DNA from 3 places in the Agarivorans sp. MS3-6 genome. Region 1 is predicted to be linked to each of the others. Evidence: predicted binding sites of a transcription regulator. Region 1 holds the regulator's gene; each other region holds the start of a gene.
What was found. The regulator NrdR, encoded in region 1, represses ribonucleotide reductase genes. The targets are predictions, from matches to a motif close to AAACACNANATNTNGTGTTT.

Region 1 (8,065 bases):
GATAAGGCATTACATGACATTCGCCAGCTTTAAGCTTAGCGTAACGTACTGAAGCATCAGGCGTAATTGAGAATACCAAACGGTCAATGGCTGGAGCGCCTTGCCAGTAATCAGCATTACCTACGTAACGAATGATTGAGTCTTTTTGGTATTGTACTTTTTGGAAAGGACCGGTACCCACTGGGTCAAGGTCTAATTTCTCAGGCGTACCCGCCGCTAGCATTGCGTCGGCTTGTTCGGCTGAAAATACCGATGCAAAATCCATCGCCATATTGGCGATAAATGGTGCTTCAGGCTTGCTTAACACAAACTTAACGGTGTAATCGTCAACTTTAACGATTTCTTTCACAAGATCGTTCATGCCCATGCCACTGTAGTACTCGTAAGAACCACCTGACACTTTATGGTATGGATGCTCTGGATCGTCTTGACGTTCAAAGGTGAATACTACGTCGTCAGCATTGAAGTCACGGCTTGGTTTAAAGCCTTTTTTCTGAGTATGGAATTTTACGCCTTTGCGCAAGTGAAAAGTATACTCTAGACCATCTTCAGAAACTTCCCAAGACTCAGCTAAGCCTGGAACAACGTTAGTTGTACCTACTTCAAACTCAACCAAACGGTTAAATATGGTCTTAGAAGACGCATCAAATGTGGTTCCAGCTGTGTATAAGCTAGGGTTGAAACCTTCTGGGCTGCCTTCTGAACAAAAGACAAATGTTTGTGTTTTAGCCTGTGCGCTTACCGCAATCGCACTTGCAACTAGTGCAAAAGACAGCTTCGCTAATCCTTTTTTCATTATCGTTCTCCGTGTGACATCTTGTCATGTATGCAACCGTTATGACTGCATTTTCGGTGTGTTTGCGAATAGACTAATAATTGTTGTTGTTGATAAATCTAGACCCTGTTCTTAAAAACACCCCCATTAAAGGTGAATTTGTGAGCTGAGTTAGATCAAATCAGGTCTTATCCGCTTTTTGCCCGTTATAAACTAGTATTTTTATCTGCCAGTGTAAATAGCATAGACAGGATTTTATAACACAAAATGAAGCTGCCACAGTCAAAGTGATTAGAGATTCGCTATAAGGTCATATTTATGCAAAAAGGAATAAGCTTATGTAATGTTTACATAAGCAGAATCAACTACAATTGAGGGATTAGAAAAAGGAAAATTGGTGAGAATGATTAATTAGGCGAAAACAAACAGCACAACTTGCAAACAAATTGCTGCAAACACCCCTGCTAATACGTCATCTATCATTATACCGAAGCCACCATGAACTTTTTTATCTAAAATTTTGATCGGCCAAGGCTTTAATACATCAAAAAATCGAAATAATACAAATCCAAGCAATACATTGAGTGGTGAAAGTGGCACCGCCAGCATGGTTATCCAATAGCCAACAAACTCATCCCAAACAATTCCACCATGGTCATGAACGCCCATGGCGTCACTGGCTTTTTGGCAGCACCATACACCAAATACGAAAGAAACGAATAGCACCGTAATGTATTGCCAGAGAGGTAAACCTGAAAGAAGTAAATAAAGCGGAATTGCAGCCACAGTACCAAAAGTACCCGGCGCTTTAGGGGCTAAGCCGCTACCAAAGCCAACGGCACAAAGGTGAAGCGGATTACGTAAGTTTAGCTTAGCTAAAGCCTTATCCATTAATGGTTTTCTCTACTTTTTAGGTTTATACAAAGTGATCCCAACCAGCATGTTCTATCTGGTAAGGTTTGTCTTGATAGAGCAACTTGATCTCGCCTTTACCGGGGGCTAACTGGCCAATACACGTATAAGGCACACCACTGTAGGATAGTGAAGTATCTAACGACCCTTTATTAGACTCTGGTACAGTAAAGCACAACTCGTAGTCTTCCCCACCATTCAGTGCAAAAGCAAAACATTGGTCAACGCTAACCGCTTCACACATGGTTTCAGATATAGGGAGCTGATCAAGCTTTAAGGTAGCACTGCAGTTACTCTGCTTCAGAATGTGTTGCAAGTCGTTATATAAACCATCTGATATATCGATGGTTGAGCTGGCGATATCTCTAAGTCCATAACCGGCTAGAACGCGCGGCTGAGGATAGTAGTGTTGCTTTAAGCTTAACTCTAACTGCTGTGGATTAAGCTGTAGCTTATTTTGTAAGTGTGCAAGGGCAAGGCCCGAATCACCCACACTACCAGTGACATATAGCCAATCACCTGGCTTAGCACCATTACGGCGCAAAGCTTTACCGCTAGGCACGGCGCCATGCACAGTCACTGTAATACTCAACGGCCCCTTGGTAGTATCACCGCCAATAAGGTCAACGTTAAAGTATTCAGCTAAATCAAAGAAACCGCGGCAAAATTGCGCTAACCACTGTTCATTTGCATCCGGCAGCGTGATGGCTAAGGTAGCCCAACGAGGTTCAGCCCCCATTGCCGCCATATCACTCAGATTAACAGCTAAGGCCTTATGCCCTAAAGCTCGAGGTGGGATATCTTTAAAAAAGTGTACGCCTTCAACTAAGGTGTCAGTAGAAATGGCGAGATGACTATTTTCAGGGGGCATCACCAGCGCAGCGTCATCACCAATGCCAAGAATAACATCTTGGCGTGATTTGCGTTGCTGGAAGTACTTTTCAATGATATCAAACTCACCAAGCGGTGACTGAGACGACATAGAATTACGACTTGAACTGTTGTAAGCGAAGTACCTTGTCTAGTACGCCATTTACAAACTTATGGCTATCTTCTGCTGCAAATGATTTTGCTAATTCAATGGCTTCATTTATCACAACTTTAGGTGGGACATCTGTCACCATCAGTAACTCATAAACACCAATCAATAAAATTGCATGTTCAACAATATCTAACTCTTCCAACTTGCGTGACAGCGAAGAACTCATCGCCTTATCAAGTTTTTCATGGTTAGCCACTACTCCTGAAATTAAATCAGAAAAGTACGGTACATCGGCTTTACTCATGTCCTGTTCAGTTAAGAACTGATGTTCGATGTTAGCAACGCTGTCCTTGGTCACCTGCCATTGATAAATTGCCTGGGTGGCAAATTGCCTAGCTTTACGACGTGCGGCTGGTTTCACAGAGATATCCTCAAATTATTCTTATATCTGATCAACTAAGTTGATCATTTCTAAAGCACTTAGGGCGGCTTCGGTACCTTTATTACCCATTTTAGTGCCGGCGCGTTCAATCGCCTGCTCTATAGACTCAGTGGTTAATACACCAAAAGTAACGGGAATGTCATACTCCATCATTACTTGGGCTAAACCTTTATGGCATTCGTTGGCCACTAATTCGAAATGGTAAGTACCACCACGAATAACGGTGCCTAAAGCAATAATAGCATCGTATTTTTTAGTCGCGGCGATACGTTTTGCAGCTAGCGGAATTTCTACCGCGCCTGGCACACGTACAACCGTGATATTGTCATCACTTACTCCACCTTGGCGGGTAAGTGTATCCACTGCTCCAGATAATAAACTTTCGTTAATAAAGCTATTAAAACGAGCAATAACAATGGCTACTTTAGCGTTTGGAGTCGCTAGGTTTGCTTCAATTACTTTCATAAAACTGTTGCCTTTTCTTTGAGTCCATCAAAAAAATCGCGCTATTCTAGCACAACTAACTTGGTAGACATGAAATTATCTTATTTCGTTACAAATACGCTGAGTTATTGTTGATCGATGTACTCAAGCACTTCGAGACCAAAACCTGATAGTGCATGGTAGCGTTTTGGAGAGCTCAGCAAACGCATTTTGCTTACCCCCAAATCAGCCAAAATCTGAGACCCTACACCCACGGTACGAGAAGCACTTTTCACCTTTTTCTGATTAGGTGTTTCACCTTTATCTTGTAAGGCAAAGGCTTTAACTTGCTCAACTAAGTTTTCCGCATTGTCATCAGTGCTTAATAAAACCAATACGCCATTTTCTTTAGCAATTTTCTCTAAGGCTTTATCTAAAGGCCAGCTCATTTTACCCGCGCGATCACTGCCCAATAAATCACTAAAGGTGTTATGAAGATGCACCCTTACTAAAGTGGGGTCTTGCGGGGTAATTTCGCCAGCTTGCATAACAAAATGCACTTTTTCATCAATGGTGTCACGGTAAGTAATCAGTTTAAACTCTCCGTGGCGCGTTGGCATATTACATTCTGCGACCCGCTCAATGGTGGTTTCATTATTGTTACGGTATTCAATTAAGTCAGCAATCGTTCCCATTTTTAGGCCATGTTCTTTGCAGAACACTTCTAAATCTGGACGACGAGCCATGGTGCCATCTTGATTTAATATTTCCACAATCACTGCGGCGGGTTCACGGCCAGCGAGGCGCGCTAGATCGGTACCCGCCTCGGTATGACCGGCGCGAGTTAATACTCCCCCCTCTTGTGCCATCAATGGAAAGATATGGCCCGGCATCACGATATCGGCAGGTTTTGCATCACGCGCTACTGCAGCTTGCACGGTACGAGAGCGATCCGCAGCAGAAATGCCGGTAGTCACACCTTGAGAAGCTTCAATTGATACCGTGAAATTGGTGGCAAATTGCTCGGTATTTACGTCAACCATTAATGGCAATTTGAGTTGCTGACAGCGTTGTTTGGTCATCGGTAAACAAATTAAGCCACGACCGTAAGTTGCCATAAAATTAATCGCTTCAGGCGTAACCATATCAGCAGCCATAATCAGATCGCCTTCATTTTCACGATCTTCATCATCCATTAACACCACCATTTTTCCATGGCGTAAATCTTCAATAATTTCTTCAATACTGCTTAGTGACATAGCAAACCTTTCTTACCTTGAGGGGTATTATTCATTATTATATATGCTTATTACTGCTGGCTGCGCCTATCGCATAAAGCCATGCTGCGCCAAAAAAGCAGTACTAATTGTAGATTCTTTATTTTCTTCCGCATAGCCAATCAAGCGTTCAACATAACGAGCAATAACATCCACTTCTAGATTGATTTTTTGCCCTGGCGCCCACTGAGAGATAGTGGTTTGCTCTGCGGTATGGGGAATAATGGTTAAACGCAGCTGCTGTTGCTGCACTTCGTTTACCGTTAAGCTAATCCCATCAACCGTTACTGAACCTTTATGAGCAATGTAACGCGCCAACTCGCTAGGTACTTTAAGCCATATATTAATCGCTCGAGCGCTGGGAGATATATTTACCACCTCAGCCAAGCCATCAACGTGACCACTCACAATATGCCCACCAAAACGATTAGTGGCTAACATCGCTTTTTCCAGATTAACTTTATCGCCTTGCTTACATTTGGCTAAAGAGGTGAGGCTAAGCGTTTCGGTGGAGACATCGGCACAAAAGAAGTCACTGCCATACTCAACGACGGTTAAACAAATACCGTTTACCGCGATACTGTCGCCCAGCCTAACATCAGCCATATCCAAGTGCCCGCAGGCAATATTTAAACGCACATCGCCGCGACGCTTTTCAATACTGCTAATTTTGCCTAGGGCTTCGATGATTCCAGTAAACATTATTGCACACCCTGTGATTGCGGGATCCAGATAGTCTTAATATCAGGGCCAACTTGTCGAGTTTCAAGGCACATCCAAGATTTTAGCTCGCTCATTTTAGTAAAGCCCTTTAGCTCAACTAAGCTATTGGCATCGGCCCCCATTAACAAACCCGCTTGATAACAGATTAATTGGTCAACGACATCAGCCTTAATGAGTGCCGCAGCAAACTGTGACCCCGCTTCAACCCATAAGTCATTTATCTCTGCCTCGGCCAATTGTTCTAACAAACTCAGCAAACCACCCTCTTCATTAAAGGTGAGCTGTTTAGCCGCTGTAAGTTCAGGCTGTAATGCTAAGCCTGCAACCCATAGAGATTGAGGGTGTTGAAATATATTAAGTGTTTTAGGCGCAGCAGAAAGGCGCTGTTGGCGATCAACAATAATCCGCAATGGCTGACGTAAATCTTTAGCTGCCAGTTGCTGCCTTAAACTGCCCAATTCGACATGGCGTACATTTAAACTGGCATTATCTCGCAATACCGTGGCGGCTGTAGATAAAATTGCATGGCTACGCGCTCTTTCACGCTGCACATCGCTGCGCGAATAGGCCGATGTGATCCATTTGCTTTCACCGTTCGCCAATGCCGTTTTAGCATCAATAGAACCGGCCAACTTCAAACGAACAAACGGCCGTTTGCGCTCAATTCGACTTAAGAAGCCGGGGTTTAGCGATCGCGCAGCTTGTTCCATTAGCCCTGTACGAACCTTTACCCCTGCGTGTTCTAAGCGTTTAATACCACGCCCAGCCACTTGAGGATTAGGGTCTACCATGGCAATAATGACTTCAGCAACTTGCAATTCAACGAGCATCGTTGCGCAAGCCGGTGTTCGCCCCACATGGCTACAAGGCTCAAGTGTAACGTAACAGCTAGCCCCTTGTAGGCTATGGCCACGTGCTTTGGCATTCGCTACCGCCTTGACTTCAGCGTGCCCCTCACCAGCTTTTTGGTGATACCCCTCGCCAATTACTTGGCCGTTTTTCACCAATACACAACCGACGTTAGGATTAGGAGCCGTGGTATAGCAACCTCGTTTGGCGAGGCTAATTGCGCGTGCCATAAACTGGCTATCAGCCACTGAAAAATTCACCTATTTTTCCAGCTTCGCAATTTCTTCACTGAATTCTTTGATGTCTTCAAATGAGTGATACACCGAAGCAAAACGCACATAAGCGACTTTGTCTAACATGATAAGCTGCTCCATCACTATGTTACCGATAAACTTGGTTTCTACTTCGCGCTCACCTGTGGCGCGTAACTGTGATTTAATCTTGTTTACTGCTTGCTCTACTTCGTCAACACTAACCGGACGTTTCTCTAATGCTCGCATCATGCCAGCGCGCATTTTTTCTTCGTTAAAAGGTTCTCTTATTCCATTACCTTTAATCACTCTTGGCATCACCAATTCAGCGACTTCGAATGAGGTAAAGCGTTCATGGCATTCCAAGCACTCTCTACGTCGTCTCACTTGATGGCCATCGGCTACCAATCTAGAGTCAATGACTTTGGTTTCGTGAGCAGAGCAAAATGGACAGTACATAAATATTACCTTTTTTAAGCCTAGCTCGATTTTATCTGGTTAGTTACAGAAGGTACAGGCTAGCTGAGATAAAGACTTGCTTACTAGGGGATAATAGAAACCCAAGGGGAGTTAGCTCAATAAGCACGGTGATTTATGTTGAGTAAAACTTTGAGCTAGCTCTCAACTCTGGCCTTTCTCTGGCCCACCTTAGCAATCCAAGAGATAGCTAAGCCACTGAAAATAAAAGCGCTAGATAGATTCGTAAGACAAAGCTGAGCATAGTAGTACTCCCTTACTACCCGCTGATAAATAGAAGAACTATCATGAGCACCAATGTTAACAAAACGTTAAAGGTGAGTTATGAGTAAGGTATTAATTATCGCGGGTGACTTTGTTGAAGACTATGAGTTAATGGTGCCTTTTCAGGCTTTACAAATGGTCGGTCACGAAGTTACTGCAGTTTGCCCTGACAAAAAAGCTGGTGAGCAAATCAAAACCGCGATTCACGATTTTGAAGGCGATCAAACCTACACCGAAAAACCCGGCCACAACTTTACCCTTAACGGTAATTTTGATGATATTGAAGAAGTAGATTTTGATGCCATACTATTACCCGGGGGCCGAGCCCCTGAATACCTGCGTCTCAACGCCAAAGTGCTATCTCTTATAAAGAGCTTTGACGCTAACAATAAGCCCATTGCTGCTGTTTGCCATGGCGCCCAGTTACTCACCGCCGCGGGTATCGCTGCCGGAAGACAGATATCAGCCTACCCAGCTTGTGCGCCAGAAGTGACCGCTGCAGGAGGGGCGTTCGCAGACATTGAAGTCAACCAAGCTATCAGTGATAAAAATCTTGTGACCGCTCCAGCTTGGCCAGCCCACCCCGCTTGGCTTGCACAGTTTAACAAATTGTTAAATTAAGACTAAAGTGACACTGCAATATTTACCATTATGGACCATGATTGAGGCTAGTCTTAATCATGGTTATAT
Region 2 (8,065 bases), 1.8 Mb from region 1:
CGGCGGTATTGCCTATATTTAATTTAAGAACTCTATGCCCCTCTTCTTCAAGGCGCTTGGCTTGTTTCAGTACTGGACCACGAATGTCATAACAGACGTTGTCGAGCTTATGTGATTTGACTATTTGATGCATGATTTTTACGACCGTTGGCGAATAGGGCTATTAACTTATTTTTTGCCGCTGCATGCAAGTATTTGCTAAGAGTATTTAGTTTTTTCTTGGTTTTTTGTTTAGTTAAACAGTGAGTACTAGCAACTTAATGATAAACTTAACTAAATTTTAGCCTTATATTGTGAGCCAATGTTAGAACTCAAACACCTAAAAACCTTACAAGCCCTCAGAGAAACAGGCTCTTTAGTGGTGGCTGCTCAACGTTTGTGTTTGACTCAATCGGCTTTGTCTCATCAGCTTAAAGATTTAGAATCGCGCATTGGCGCTAAGCTATTTGTGCGTAAAACTAAGCCCTTGCGTTTCACAATGGCTGGCTTACGAGTATTAGATTTAGCCGATAGTGTGATTGAACAAGTTCAGCATACCGAGCGAGAATTAGCCCGTTTAGTTGACGGTGGAGCAGGGCGCTTGCACCTTGCGATAGAGTGTCATAGCTGTTTTAACTGGTTAATGCCTGCTATCGACAACTACCGAGCGTTGTGGCCAGACGTAGAGCTAGATTTTAGTAGTGGCTTTAGCTTTGAACCATTACCCGAGTTGGCTCAGGGGCAATTGGATCTGGTGATTACCTCTGATCCCCAACCCAGTGAGGGAATTATTTTTTCCCCGCTTTTTTCTTATCAGCCCACCTTGGCGCTAAGTCCAAATCATCCCTTAGCCAAGAAGGCGCTGATCGAACCTGAAGATTTTGCCAAGCAAGTACTGATATCTTATCCGGTAGATAGCCATCGTTTAGATCTGTTTAATTTGTTTTTAGACCCTGCAGGGGTAGAACCTTTGGCTATTCGAAAAGTTGATATGACCATTATGATGATGCAGTTAGTGGCAAGTGGTAGGGGGGTTGCAGTGCTGCCTAACTGGGCCTTAACCGAGTATGTTAAAAAAGGTTATATCGTTACTCGGCCTTTGGGTGATGGAAAATTATGGCAAAACTTGTACGCAGCCAAACACCAAAGTCATCAAGATAGTGCTTATATCGATGCTTTCTTAAATATTGCCCGTGAACATTGCTTTAGCCATTTAGATGGCATTAAGAACATTGATGAGGAAGATGTATCGTGATTGGCAGGCTTAAATAGGGTCAATGGCGATAAGTTGATTGTCGAACATGTTTTTGATCAAGCCGACAAACTCATCAATAAATTGCAGTTGTTGCTGAGTAGGGCTGCGCATCCATACCCCTGACAATACTTGTTCCAAGTCATTCACTACCGAATCAATCTCTCTAATCACGGTAAAGCGATGCTCACTGTCTAGGTGCTCATGTTGTCTGCAGACTAACATGACGCTTTCAGCCAATTGCTCTGTCACGTAGTCGCATATAGTCAAAGGGTTTTGTTGCGTTCGAGTATGCTCAAACAACGCCAAGTTATCGGTTAAAAAACCTATAAGCTGAATGTATCCTTCACTATCTGTAACCATCGCGCAAAGTTCCTCTCGATATTCAAAATGCTCGCCTAGTGTATAACGATTAGGGTGTAAAAAAACCTGTCATAGAATAATTTTGTTGTCGATCACAAGGTTTGGGTTAATTCTGCCGAGTGGATATAGGCCTGATTACATGAACTCGGTATATTTAAACGCGGATTAGCCCGTTTTAAATCGCGTAAATGGTATTCCAGTAGTCGTTTATCTATCGGGGTGCTGCTCTCGGTTTTGTTAAGCCAGCTTACCAAGCTTTCGGTATTTTTTTGAAATCCTTGTTCTAGATCTGCAATTTGCTGCTTGGTTTTAAGCATTTCTTCAACATTAAGTGGCGAGCGCTGTACCAAATTTATCAGATAAGGGGTTAGTTTATGAGCTTGCTTCATATAGCTATCTTCGACTGGCACCGGTGACAGTTTTAAGTCTTGTTGGCGCTCTAACTGCCCACAAATATGATTGGCTTTTACTAAGGCAACCGTTTGCTGAATCACTTGGTTGGTATCAAATCCTTCACCGTACATTTCATGAATGCCGGTGGCTAAGTCATGTTTAGCTAAGCGCACTTTCGGAAAGGTCAGTTGCTCTCGGGTAAATAACCTCACTCGGTTAGGCGCCGCTGCTCGAGGCACGATGATCGCTACTTGATGACGTTTCTGTTGGAAATAGAGGTTGGCGAGCGCTTGTTGTTGTTCGCTTATGCTAATCAATTGCCCACTAATCTGGCAGCCAATCGATTTAGGCACATCACCGACTTGGCTAGCGCTAACATACTGGTGAGGGTAATCGGGCAGCGCTTGTATTTGGCCTAACTGGCGTTGCATAAAATGGGTGGCGATGGCCGCACGACAAATGGCGGTTTCGCCAATGGCGGGCGCGCTCATGACTTTCCAGCCAATAAGCACAGCGGTAATCAATAATAGGGAGCTACTAATCACAATCAGCGGTTGGCGTCGAATGATCATTACGGCCTCACAAGCAACACAAATAAAAAAGACGTATCTTTGTTATCTGTCATTAAGCGTAAAACTGAAGGTCTTATTCACAGTATAGCCCAAGCATTGCCAGCCATGCTCGCAATGTTTGGAGGGATTTAGGCTATTTTTTGTTTTACAGGGGGTAACTCTGCGAGCTCAACAGTGCCTTTGGGCTTGCTGCAACAACTGAGTATTTGGCCTTGCGGGATGTTCGCTAAAGGCGTGTGGCTGTATTCCACTTCGCCTTTCACTAAGGTGGTTCGGCAGGCGCCACAAACACCTTCACGACAGTGGTACTCTGGGGTAAAACCAGCTTGCTCGTAGGCCTCTAAAATGCTTTTGTGGTGGCCATCTACGACCACCTCAATACCACCTGCAATAACTCGCCCTTCTTGTTGAGACATTACAGTTCAAAGTCCTCAAAATCATCTACGTGGATACTAGAGTCAATTTGGCCCACTAGGTAAGAACTTATTTCAGCTTCTTGCGGTGCTACCTGTACGTTGTCAGAGACTAACCAAGAATTAATCCAAGGGATCGGATTGCTACGATCTTCGAAGCAAGGTAATAAGCCAACACCTTGCATACGACTATTAGTAATATATTCAACGTATTGGCACAGTATTTCTTCGTTCAGACCAATCATTGAACCATCTTTAAATAGATACTTGGCCCATTGTTTTTCTTGCTCTGCTGCATCGGTAAACATACGCCACGCTTCTACTTCACACTCGGCAGCAATTTCGGCCATTTCTGGATCGTCTTTACCTTCGCGCATTAAGTTGATCATGTGCTGGGTGCCGGTAAGGTGCAAGGCTTCGTCACGGGCAATCAGTTTGATGATTTTGGCATTGCCTTCCATGAGCTCTCGCTCGGCAAAAGCAAATGAACAAGCAAAGCTTACGTAGAAGCGAATCGCTTCTAAAACGTTTACCGACATCAAACATAGATAAAGCTTTTTCTTTAGCTCGCGAATAGTGATGTTGTGGATTGTGCCATCAACTTCATGCTGACCTTCACCGTGTAAATGGTAAATAGACGTGGCTTGAATCAGGTCATCATAGTAACCGGCAATATCGTTAGCGCGTTTGATAATTTCTTCATTTTGCATGATGTCATCAAACACTTCACCAGGATTACCCATTACATTACGAATAATATGGGTATATGAACGTGAGTGAATAGTTTCACTAAAGGCCCACGTTTCTATCCAGGTTTCTAGCTCTGGCAAACTCACCAAAGGCAGCAAGGCGACATTAGGCGAGCGCCCTTGAATGCTGTCTAATAGGGTTTGGTACTTTAAGTTACTGATAAAAATATGCTGCTCGTGAGCCGGTAACTTATTGTAATCAATTCGATCTCGGCTTACGTCTACTTCTTCTGGACGCCAGAAAAAAGACAGTTGTTTTTCGATTAGTTTTTCGAAAATTTCATGACGCTGTTGGTCATAACGGGCCACGTTTACCGGCTGCCCAAAGAACATTGGCTCTTTAGTGGCATCGTTGGCTTCTAGTGTGAAAATTGAGTAGCTCATCTACATTTTTCCTAAACATTCATGTTGCGCTAGAGCGCGTAAACTTGGCTTAAATCTTACATGCACCGCCAGCGCAATCATCGTCTTCTGGCTCTGGTTTCATGTTGTCATGTTGATCACTAGCACCGTCTCGGGTGTTATGGTAATACAGCGTTTTAACCCCGTATTTATAGGCGGTTAGCAAGTCGGCAATCAGCGTTTTCATTGGTACACGGTTACCTTCAAAACGCGATGGGTCATAGTTTGTGTTGGCCGAGATGCTTTGGTCTACAAATTTTTGCATTAAACCAACGAGTTGTAAGTAACCGTCGTTATTGGGAATGTCCCACAACAACTCATAGTTGTCTTTAACGTTTTCAAAATCAGGAACCACTTGCTTAAGAATACCGTCTTTGCTGGCTTTAACACTAATGAAACCACGCGGTGGTTCAATGCCATTGGTTGCGTTAGAAATTTGGCTTGAAGTCTCTGATGGCATCAGCGCTGACAAGGTTGAATTGCGTAAGCCATGGGTGGTGATTTCGTTGCGCAGCTCTTCCCAGTCATAATGTAGCGGCTCGTTGCTCAGCGTATCCAATGACTTCTTATAAGTGTCGATAGGTAAAATACCCTGCGAATAAGTGGTCTCGTTGAACATTGGGCAAGCGCCTTGTTCTTTGGCTAAGCGCATAGAGGCTTTCAATAACCAGTATTGAATCGCTTCAAAAGTACGGTGGGTCAGGTTATTGGCACTACCATCACTGTACTTGGTGCCATTTTTAGCTAAGTAGTAGGCATAGTTAATCACACCAATACCAAGCGTACGGCGGCCATCAGAGCCTTTTTTAGCCGCTAATATTGGGTAATCTTGGTAATCTAATAAGCTGTCTAAAGCACGTACCGCTAAATCTGATAACTCTTCAAGCTCATCCAGGTTTTCAATCGCACCTAAATTAAAGGCTGAGAGGGTACACAAGGCAATTTCACCATTCTCATCGTGTACATGCTGTAATGGTTTAGTTGGCAGGGCGATTTCTAAACATAGGTTAGATTGGCGCACTGGCGCTTGTACTGGGTCAAATGGGCTGTGAGTATTACAGTGGTCGACGTTTTGAATGTAAATACGACCAGTAGAGGCGCGCTCTTGCATTAGCAGTGAGAATAGCTCAACCGCTTTAATCGACTGTTTACGAACGTTTGAGTCTTGTTCGTATTGCACATACAAACGTTCAAACTCGTCTTGGTCTTGGAAGAAGGCATCGTAAAGGCCAGGCGCATCACTTGGCGAGAATAGGGTGATGTTTTCACCTTTTACCAAGCGCTGGTACATCAATTTGTTTAGCTGCACACCGTAGTCCATGTGACGAACTCGGTTATCGTCTACACCACGGTTATTTTTAAGTACTAATAACGATTCTACTTCTAAATGCCAAAACGGGTAGAAGATAGTGGCTGCACCACCGCGAACGCCGCCTTGCGAACAACATTTTACTGCCGTTTGGAAGTATTTATAAAAAGGGATACAGCCGGTGTGGAAGGCTTCACCACCGCGTATTTCACTGCCCAAGGCGCGAATGCGACCAGCATTGATACCAATGCCTGCACGTTGCGACACGTAGGTAACAATAGAAGACGCCGTTGCGTTTATAGACTCTAAGCTATCGCCACATTCAATCAGTACACAAGAGCTAAATTGACGCGTAGGGGTACGTACACCTGACATAATCGGTGTAGGTAATGAAATTTTAAACTTCGAGGTCGCATCATAAAAACGACGAATGTACTGCAAGCGTACCGATTTGTCGTAATGGGCAAACAAACAAGCGGCTACCAGAATATAGAGAAATTGCGCACTCTCGTAAATTTCACCGCTTACTCGGTTCTGAACCAAGTATTTGCCTTCTAATTGCTTAACGGCACCGTAAGAGAAGTCCATATCACGCCAGTGATCGATAAAATCATCCATTTGGGCAAACTCTTCAGGCGTGTAGTCTTGCAGCAAGTGCATGTCGTAGCGACCTGCTTCACACTGTTTTACCACATGGTCGTACAGCTTCGGTGGCTCAAATTGGCCATAGGCTTTTTTACGCAAGTGGAATACCGCTAAACGCGCGGCTAAAAATTGGTAGTCTGGCGTTTCTTGCGAGATTAAATCGGCTGCAGATTTAATAATGGTTTCATGAATATCTTTAGTGGCCATCCCCGAATAGAACTGAATGTGTGACTTAAGCTCTACTTGCGATACCGATACATTATTAAGCCCTTTAGCGGCCCAAGTAATCACTCGGTGGATCTTGTCTAAGTTGATCGCTTCTTGTTTACCGCTTCGTTTGGTTACCAGTAGATCTTTATTCATGAAGGGGGGGCCTATTATCCTAATTTCGCTATTGCTTATCTAGTTGCTCTGTTTTTCTTTAGCCACTAGATATAGTGTTTTTTACATTTATGGATACAAGATAATGAGGTTTTGGCTTTTAAGCAAGATCTAGGAAAAGTGTAAAAATTGTGTATAACTTGCAGATAACTCATGAATGTTAGTGACTACTAACTAGCTATCGGTATGTGTTAAACAGCTGGCACCAATGCAAGGTTTTTTTCACGATTTTTTAGCCAAAAAAATTATTTTTATAAAACTTGAACTTGCTTACAAATCATTCAACCAGTCGCTTATTGTTTGCTCGAGTTGCTCACTTTTTTGACAATGTAAATCGGCCGCCCAGTCATCCGTTTTATCATGCGCTGAAATGTAGCCCCATAAGGCTAATAGCGTTGTCATATTGGTGTTATTACCCGCTGCAATATCTCGTTCAGCGTCACCAACATACAAACAGTTGTTTGGCTCAACGGCGATGTTTTTACAAGCCAGCAGCATCGGTTCAGGATCCGGTTTGCGCTGAGCAATAGTGTCGCCACCGACCAATACGCCGCACTGCGAAAATTCAGGGAAATAAGCCAGCAATTGTTTACTTAAGCCTTCCGGCTTATTGGTGACCACGCCCCAAGGAATAGCGCGTTGATTGAGTAGTTGCAGCGCTTCTTTTATGCCGGGGAAGAAATCTGTGCCTTCACATATGTGCTGTTGATAGTAATCGAGCAGCTGTTGGCGCAATTCTGTTTGGGCTTGGCTAGCCCAATCGTCGCCAAAGCCGGCTTTTAATAAGCCAATGGCGCCATGAGAACTGAGTTCTCTCGCTTGCGCTAGGCTAAGAGGTGCTCGTTGGTATTGGGCTAACACATAGTTTGCCGCTGCGCCTAAATCAGGCGCGGTATCTAATAAAGTTCCATCTAAGTCAAACAACACCGCGGCTTGTTTATTCATGGTTTTGCTCCGGCTTGGCTAACTGCACCATATAATTCACATCAACATTGGTGCTTAAGCTAAAGCTATCAATAATCGGCAAAAACTGTACCCCGCTAATGGCTTCTGAGCGCAATCCATTTTGATCAGCCCAAGCCAGTAATTCTGAAGGACGAATGAACTTGTCATGCTGGTGAGTACCATTAGGCACTATCTTCAATAGTTTCTCGGCCGCTAGAATCATATAAAGGTAGGCTTTGGGAGTACGGTTAATGGTTGAAACAAAGATTTTCCCGCCGGGTTTCACCAGTTGCGCACACGCCGCAATCACCGAGCCTGGATCGGGCACGTGTTCAATCATCTCCATACAAGTAATTACGTCATAAGTGGCCGCGTGAGTGTCGGCATGGGCTTCAGCCGTGGTTTGCAGATAACGTAACTGGGTGCCTGTTTCTAAGGCATGCAGTTTGGCCACTTCTATTTGTTCTTTCCCCATATCGATGGCTGTGACATCTGCGCCGCGTACCGCCATGCTCTCGGCTAAAATGCCGCCGCCACAACCAATGTCCAGCACTTTCTTGCCAAATAAGCCAACCGAACCACGTTCAATATAGTCAAGTCGTAGCGGATTGATTTGATGCAGGGTTTTGAATTCACCTTGCTTATCCCACCAACGCGAGGCT
Region 3 (8,065 bases), 1.2 Mb from region 1:
CTATAATGTTGTGGAGCTTACAGCTCCACCTTATCTTTAAACTCACACAAATCTTCAATAATACAACTACCACAACGGGGTTTGCGGGCTATGCAGGTATAACGCCCGTGTAAGATAAGCCAATGATGCACATCAACCTTAAACTCGGCAGGAACAACTTTAATTAGTTTCTCTTCAACCTCTTTAACGTTTTTACCCATAGCAAATTTTGTACGATTAGACACGCGGTCGATATGGGTGTCTACGGCTATTGTTGGCCATCCAAAAGCAGTGTTAAGGACAACATTCGCGGTTTTTCTACCAACGCCAGGTAAGGCTTCTAGGGCTTCTCTATTCTCGGGTACGATGCCGTTATGCTGTTCAAGCAGAATTTTGCAGGTCTTAATGAGGTTTTCAGCTTTTGAATTAAATAGCCCTATGGTTTTGATGTAACCCTTCAGTTGCTCTACGCCTAAATCATAAATAGCTTGAGGGGTATTCGCTATGGGGTAAAGCTTGTCGGTAGCTTTGTTTACCGACACGTCGGTAGCCTGGGCTGATAATAGTACCGCAGCCAATAATTCAAAAGGGCTACTAAAGTTTAGCTCTGTGGTGGGGTGAGGGTTGTTATCACGAAGCCGAGTGAGGATTTCTAAGCGCTTTTGTTTGTTCATAGTTGCTGAGTACTTTCCGTGGTGGTTACTGCGGTTTGTTGTTTGGCTTGTACACGGTTATCAATAATGTTTTTAAGCGCAATGATGAACCCCATCACTAGAAATGCGCCGGGTGGTAAGATTGCGACTAAAAAGTGTTCATTAAAATCAATCAATTGAACATAGAGAAATGAAGCCCAGTCTCCTAGTAGTAACTCAATCCCGTAGAATAGACTGCCATTGCCTAATAACTCTCTTATTGCCCCTACAAGCGCTAAAACCAAACCAAAACCAAGACCCATCATTAATCCGTCAAAAGCGGCTGCTTTTACTTGGTTTCGCGCTGCAAAGGCTTCAGCCCGACCAATAATTATGCAGTTGGTGACGATTAAGGGTATAAAAATTCCTAGGTTTTGATACAAGCCGTAAGTATAGGCATTCATGAGTAACTGAATACAGGTAACAAATGAAGCTATCACCATGACAAACACAGGAATTCGAATTTCTTTAGCAACCCATTTTCTAATCAGGGAAACGGTAGTATTAGAGGCAACCAACACCAACATGGTTGCTAGGCCTAAGCCCAGGGCGTTGGTTAACGTAGAGGTGACTGCAAGCAGTGGGCATAAACCAAGCAGTTGCACTAAGCCGGGATTGTTTTTCCAAAGGCCTTGCCACGCTAATTTTTTATATTCAGTCATTGCAGTCCTTAACACCCTTCGGCTAGCTGTTCTATTTTTTGTTGATTACGTGAATGGTAAACCAACACATTCTTCACCGCTTTAACCACCGCTCTAGGCGTAATGGTTGCGCCGGTAAATGCATCATATTGTCCGCCATCTTTTTTCACCGCCCATCGTGTATCCGTTTCGCTTAACAGCTGCTGTTGCTCGAACTGGTAGATCCAATCCGATTTACGGGTTTCAATTTTATCACCTAAACCTGGCGTCTCGTTATGCTGTACTACTCTTACGCCGCTAACCGTTCCGTTTACATTGATTCCGACCAATAGTCGAATGGCTCCACTATAGCCATCGGGTGCGGTAACCTGATAAACATAGGCCTTGGTTTGATGATCCAATGTGATTAAGCGAATTGAGTGAGGTTTATCAGTGCCCAAATATTGCTGGTTAATATCTTGGTAACAACGTTGAGTATAGAGGCTCGCTGCTAATGAGGCTGATAGCACTTCGTTGGTGGACCTCAGTAATTGCTTTTGTACCTGCTCTTCGATGCGCGGTTCAGTAAAGTAATTGACGATTACAACCAACAGGGTACAAGCGAAAGCAAACAGGGCCAACATGCCAGCATTCTTCGTTATAGATTGACGTTTAGTCGTCATTTTTTACTTCCTTCGCCGTAACCATAAACCCTCGGTTTGGTGAAATGATCTATCATTGGTACCGCCATGTTGCTGAGTAACACCGCGAAGGCAATAGCATCGGGATAACCACCATAGTTACGGATGACAAATACCAGTAATGCCACCAGCGAGGCGTAAATTAAGCGTCCTCGATTACTGGTTGCAGCGCTGACGGGATCGGTAAGAATGAAGAATGCGCCAATCATAGTTGCACCCGAAAATAGCTGAATAAGTGTCGGGATCGAATGATCAGGATTTATCGCACTCGATAATAAACTGAGTAGCAGTAAAGTGCCCAGAAAGCCTACTGGTATATGCCAACGAATCACTTTTAAATAAACCAGCGCTAAACCGCCTAACAAATAGGCTAAGTTAATCCATTGCCAACCTATTCCAGCTAAGCGACCAAATACCGAATGACTCGCAATTTCGGTTGAAGTAAAGCCCAACGTTAACTGAGTTTTCATTTCATCTAAAGGTGTTGCGATGGTGTGGCCATCAATGCTTGCGATTTGTTTAATGCTAAAACCATCTAGTGTAAAGCTACTAAAAATAAGTGAGATACCATCTACACTACTCAAGCTTTCCGTCAGTAAGCTTTGCGGAGGCATCCAGCTGGTCATCGTGACGGGGAAAGAAACTAATAACAATACGTAGGCGGCCATGGCGGGGTTAAAGATATTATGGCCTAACCCGCCGTATAGGTGCTTAACCACTAAAATGGCAAAACTACTCCCTATAATGGTTATCCACCAAGGCGCGTAAGCCGGCATGGCTAAACCTATAAGTACACCGGTTACTAGGGCGCTATTGTCACTGAGCGTTGCCCACACTGGGCGTTTACGCAGTACCATAACAAGCGCTTCACTGAATATTGCCATGAGGCTAGCCAATAAAACTTGAACTAAGGTACCTATGCCAAAAAAATAGCTTTGCACCAATAAACCCGGTACTAAGCATAAAATAACCCAAAACATTAAGGTGTTGGTTTTAAGTGGTGTTCGGACAAACGGAGAGCTTTGGATTTTGTTATTACTCATCGTTTAGTTTCTCTTCGTTTTGTTGATTGGCGAGTTTTTTGGCTTTGGCTCGAGCGACAGCAGCCGCTACCGCAGGGTTAACCTTTTTCTCTGCTTGTTGGGATACGTCTGCAGTCTCTGCTGTTTCAGCTAACTTTTTGGCTTTGGCTCGAGCGACAGCAGCCGCTACAGCAGGGTTAACCTTTTTCTCTGATTGTTGAGATACGTCAGCAGTCTCTGTTGTTTCAGCTAACTTTTTGGCTTTGGCTCGAGCGACAGCAGCCGCTACCGCAGGGTTAACCTTTTTCTCTGCTTGTTGGTTGGCTTCTGCAGGCTCAGAGAGATGCTTGGCGTCGAGTTTTTTCGCTTTAGCTCTTGCAATAGCAGCGTCTACAGCGGGGTTTGTCGCTTTAGCGCTGGTCTCTTCCTTAGCCTCTTCCGCAACCGGTTTACCCGCTGCCTTTTTAGCTTTGGCACGCGCAATAGCCGCTGCAACGGCGGGATTAGACGATTGGCTGTTGGCATCTTCTGTCGTACTGTCAGCGTCAGTCTGGTTAATACTCTTTTTAGCCTTTGCACGAGCAATCGCGGCCGCCACTGCAGGGTTAGACGAGCCCGCATTATTTTGTTTTTCTGCTCGGCGTTTAGCCTTGCGGGCTTCTCGCTGAGCAATGGCATCTTGGTTGTCGGGGATCCATTCGCCAGTTTCTGTTTGTATTGCGTTTGGCGCTTCAGTGCCTTTTTGTTTAACGCGAGCGAGAGCCGCAGCGACCGGATCGGGTTTCGAGCTACTGGTGTCGCTAGTTGTTTGGCTCTGTCTACGCAATGCTGCTTGTTGGTGTTTAGCTTTACGTTCTTGCTTGGCTTTCTCTAAACGAGCTTGGCGAGCATCAAAGCGTTGCTTGGCTATATCAGCCTCTTGTTGAGCGACGTCTTCGGCTTTAATCTTGGCTTTAGCTGTTCGGTAGTGTTGCACTAAAGAAATTTGGCTAGGGCATACGAAGGCGCAAGCACCGCATTCGATACAGTCCATCATGTTGAAATCACGTGCTTTTGATAAGTCGTTACCTTGAGCGAACCAATATAGTTGCTGGGGCAATAAACCCATAGGACAGGCTTGCGCGCACTCGCCACAGCGAATGCATGGGGATTCTTTAGCGGCTGCTTGAGGATCATTAACGATTAAGCAGTTAGTGGTTTTTACTACCGGAGCCGAGTTACTTGGTAGCATAAAGCCCATCATTGAGCCGCCCATAATTGTTGGAGTGGTACTGGCTGCTTGCAATTTGTTCGCTATCACGTCAGCCACCGAGGTGCCTATAGGTACCCAATAATTGCTCGGAGAGGTAACTAAATCACCGGCTAAGGTAACAATTCGAGATATCAGAGGCTCCCCAAGTGCTACCGCGCGATGTATTGCATAAGCGGTACCTACGTTTTGAACCAGCATTCCTAGGTCTAGCGGTAATTGCTGAGCAGCAACTTCTTTACCTGTGAGCACTTGGATTAACTGTTTTTCTCCACCAGAGGGATACTTAGTCGGTATACTTCGAATAACAATGCTTTCATCGGTATTCGCCTCTAGCGCATGAATAGCCGCGGGCTTATCGTCTTCAACCGCGATTATAGTGAGTTGAGGTTTAAGTACTTTCTGTAGTAATCGAACACCTTTGATAATCTCTTCAGCATAATTTTGCATTAAACAATCATCGGCCGAGATATAAGGTTCACACTCTGCGCCATTGATAATCAATACGTCTAGTGGCTTATGTGGAGTGATCTTTAATGCAGTAGGAAAACCTGCTCCACCCATGCCAGAAATGCCAGATTGGTGAACCCGTTGGCAGATTAACTCTGGTGTTTGTTGTTCTTCAGTTAAAGGGGCCGGCCATTGCGCATCTTGTTGCTCTGAATCCACCTTAATCACTACGCTCAGCTCTGGTATTGCCGATGCATGAGCGCTCACTCTTGGTTCAATAGCAATCACTTCGCCAGCGCACGAAGCATGAACTGGCGGAGCTTGGAAAAATTGCGATTGTGTCAATGCTTGACCACGCAAAACTTTTTCGCCAATCGACACTAATAATTTTCCGGCACTACCAATATGCTGCTGTACAGGAATACTCAATATTTCGGGGTCAGCGATGCGTTCTGGTATATCACAGTTAATGTTTTGCTTATTGGTTTCAGGATGCACACCACCTTGGTAGCCCCAAGTGAAACCTTGTTTAATTTTTTCTATCCAAGCAACCATCTATTTTTGTTCCTCAATGATTGCTACGTCAATTTGGTTTAGTTGCCAATCCCAGTTTTTAGTCGTCGTAGGCAAGGCACGCATTTCAATACAATCTGTAGGGCAGGGAGCAACACACAACTCACAACCGGTACACTCTTTAGTAATTACCGTATGCATATGTTTATTCGCGCCCATTATCGCGTCTACTGGACAGGCTTGGATACATTTTGTACAACCTATGCAAGCATCTTCAATAATAAAGGCCACTTTTTTTCGGTCATCATCTTTAACCGCTGATTCATCCAGTGGAATGGCTTCAACACCTAATAACTCGGCTATTTTAGCGACTGTTTCTTCTCCGCCAGGAGGACACTTATTGATGGCTTCGCCATTGGCAATGGCTTCAGCGTAGGGTTTGCAGCCGGGGTGACCACACTGCCCACATTGAGTTTGTGGTAGTAAGGCTTCTACTTGATCGGCAATCGGATTGCCTTCGACTTTATATTTGATCGCGGCGTAGCCTAAAATGGCGCCAAATATCAAAGCTAATAGAGTGATTGCTACTAGGGCTTCTAACATATTCCAATACTACTTAATTAAGCCGGCAAACCCGACGAAGGCTAAAGACATTAATCCGGCTGTGATCATGGCGATCGCAGCACCCTTAAACGGAACCGGGATATCTGCAACAACTAAGCGCTCTCGCATCGCGGAAAAAAGAATCAACACTAGAGAAAAGCCTGCAGCTGCACCAAAACCATAGATGATTGATTCAAACAAATCATGCTGTTCGTTGATGTTTAATAAGGCCACCCCTAAAACCGCACAATTTGAGGTTATTAATGGCAAATAGATACCTAATACTCTATGTAAAGCAGGGCTGGCTTTTTGCACAAACATCTCGGTAAATTGCACGACTACCGCAATCACCAGAATAAAGCTCATAGTGCGCAGGTAGATAATATCTAGTGGTGCTAATATATATTGCTCCACTAAATAAGAGCTCATTGAGGCTAAAGTCAGTACAAAGGTTGTAGCCAAGGCCATACCAATAGCCGTCTCTACTTTACTAGAAACGCCCATGAAGGGGCATAAGCCCAAAAATTTAACGAGTACAAAATTATTGACCAGTACAGTACTAATCAATAACAACAAATATTCAGTCATTTAAGTAAGATGCAGCGAAACCAGCGGCTATTATCCTCGTTTAATCACCGTATAACAACCGTCAGTTCAATGTGGGAAAGGAACCAATAATTTGCCGTGATAAATGATACATTTCTGAGCAAACAAATTAAGTTATTTAGCTTCGATTGATCTTGATCATTTGAATTTGCTTTAACGATTAAATCACTCGACTACCATATCTAGTGGGATCTACAATTTGTCACCACAATATGTGGATAAGCGCTCCGCTTGGCTTTTTTCAGACCTTTTGTCTTTCCAGCCCTTTAGTAGCGTGATGTCCAGTGTTTTTTTAGTTAAATGAGTGAGATAAATTGGAGCATAAATCGTGAAAACAGTCGTGATAAAACGTGATGGAAGCCGTGTACCTTACGACGCAAAGCGGATTGTAGACGCAGTACTGAAAGCTGCTGAAGCTCTAGGTGTCAAAGATAACTTAGTTGCACTACAAATTGCCCAACAGGTCACCGAGCAGTTTTTAACTCAAACAGAAGTTGATATTAACGATATTCAATCGTCGGTAGAAAACTGTTTGATGGAGAGCGACAACAAAACTTTGGCTCGTGCTTACATCGAATATCGCCACGATAGAGACGTGGCTCGCGACAAACGTAGTGTGCTTAATAGTGAAATTAGAGGTTTAGTTGAACAAAGCAATGCTGCTTTATTAAATGAAAACGCCAATAAAGACAGCAAGGTCATTCCTACTCAACGCGATCTATTAGCAGGTATTGTGGCTAAGCACTACGCTAAAACTCACTTGCTTCCAAGAGACGTAGTTAAAGCCCATGAAGCGGGTGAAATTCATTTTCACGATTTAGATTACGCCCCATTCTTTCCTATGTTCAATTGTATGTTGATTGATCTTGAAGGAATGCTCACCGGTGGATTTAAGATGGGCAATGCCGAAATCGAGACGCCAAAGTCGATTTCGACGGCTACCGCGGTTACGGCACAAATTATTGCCCAGGTAGCTAGCCATATCTATGGCGGCACAACCATCAATCGTATTGACGAAATTTTGTCTCCTTACGTATTAAAGAGTCACGAAAAACATTTAGCCACAGCTAAACAGTGGAATATTGCTGACGCAGATGCTTACGCTAAGGCGCAAACAGAAAAAGAATGTCACGACGCATTCCAATCGCTAGAATATGAAGTAAATACCTTACATACCGCTAACGGTCAAACACCGTTCGTTACCTTCGGATTTGGCTTAGGTTCGTGTTGGGCTTCACGCCTTATTCAACGGTCTATTCTAGAAAACCGTATTGCAGGGCTTGGCAAAAATGCCAAAACAGCGGTATTCCCTAAACTGGTGTTTGCCATTAAAGATGGCTTAAATCACAAGAAGGGCGACCCAAGTTACGATATTAAGCAACTGGCCCTTGAATGTGCGTCTAAGCGTATGTATCCCGATATTCTTAATTACGAAAAGGTAGTGGAAGTAACGGGTTCATTTAAAACCCCTATGGGTTGTCGTAGTTTCTTAGGTCCCTACCAAGAAGATGGCAAAGACATACATGACGGGCGTAACAACTTAGGCGTGGTTAGTTTAAACCTGCCTCGTATAGCGATTGAAGCAAAGGGCGATGAACAGCGCTTTTTTGAACTATTAGAACAGCGTTTA

Region 2: nrdA (class 1a ribonucleoside-diphosphate reductase subunit alpha) is a predicted target of NrdR. The motif match lies at 6,501-6,520, and genes of this name have one in related genera.
Region 3: nrdD (anaerobic ribonucleoside-triphosphate reductase) is a predicted target of NrdR. The motif match lies at 6,607-6,626, and genes of this name have one in related genera.

What each region holds. Positions count from the first base shown of each region.
Region 1 is NZ_CM134202.1:3,544,234-3,552,298, reverse strand. It holds gene ACVFI8_RS16365 (ABC transporter substrate-binding protein) at 1-796, opposite strand, end outside; gene ACVFI8_RS16360 (phosphatidylglycerophosphatase A family protein) at 1,187-1,666, opposite strand; gene thiL (thiamine-phosphate kinase) at 1,692-2,669, opposite strand; gene nusB (transcription antitermination factor NusB) at 2,674-3,090, opposite strand; gene ribH (6,7-dimethyl-8-ribityllumazine synthase) at 3,112-3,576, opposite strand; gene ribBA (bifunctional 3,4-dihydroxy-2-butanone-4-phosphate synthase/GTP cyclohydrolase II) at 3,681-4,793, opposite strand; gene ACVFI8_RS16335 (riboflavin synthase) at 4,860-5,513, opposite strand; gene ribD (bifunctional diaminohydroxyphosphoribosylaminopyrimidine deaminase/5-amino-6-(5-phosphoribosylamino)uracil reductase RibD) at 5,513-6,643, opposite strand; gene nrdR (transcriptional regulator NrdR) at 6,644-7,093, opposite strand; gene ACVFI8_RS16320 (DJ-1/PfpI family protein) at 7,436-7,996, shown strand.
Region 2 is NZ_CM134202.1:632,860-640,924, reverse strand. It holds gene ACVFI8_RS02985 (pyridoxal phosphate-dependent aminotransferase) at 1-133, opposite strand, end outside; gene ACVFI8_RS02980 (LysR substrate-binding domain-containing protein) at 302-1,234, shown strand; gene ACVFI8_RS02975 (DUF3802 family protein) at 1,244-1,594, opposite strand; gene ACVFI8_RS02970 (hypothetical protein) at 1,687-2,559, opposite strand; gene yfaE (class I ribonucleotide reductase maintenance protein YfaE) at 2,688-2,975, opposite strand; gene nrdB (class Ia ribonucleoside-diphosphate reductase subunit beta) at 2,975-4,105, opposite strand; gene nrdA (class 1a ribonucleoside-diphosphate reductase subunit alpha) at 4,155-6,440, opposite strand; gene gph (phosphoglycolate phosphatase) at 6,729-7,403, opposite strand; gene ubiG (bifunctional 2-polyprenyl-6-hydroxyphenol methylase/3-demethylubiquinol 3-O-methyltransferase UbiG) at 7,396-8,065, opposite strand, start outside.
Region 3 is NZ_CM134202.1:62,351-70,415, reverse strand. It holds gene ACVFI8_RS00410 (flagellar protein MotY) at 1-6, shown strand, start outside; gene nth (endonuclease III) at 18-653, opposite strand; gene ACVFI8_RS00400 (electron transport complex subunit E) at 650-1,333, opposite strand; gene rsxG (electron transport complex subunit RsxG) at 1,342-1,974, opposite strand; gene rsxD (electron transport complex subunit RsxD) at 1,971-3,035, opposite strand; gene rsxC (electron transport complex subunit RsxC) at 3,028-5,268, opposite strand; gene rsxB (electron transport complex subunit RsxB) at 5,269-5,829, opposite strand; gene rsxA (electron transport complex subunit RsxA) at 5,839-6,417, opposite strand; gene nrdD (anaerobic ribonucleoside-triphosphate reductase) at 6,764-8,065, shown strand, end outside.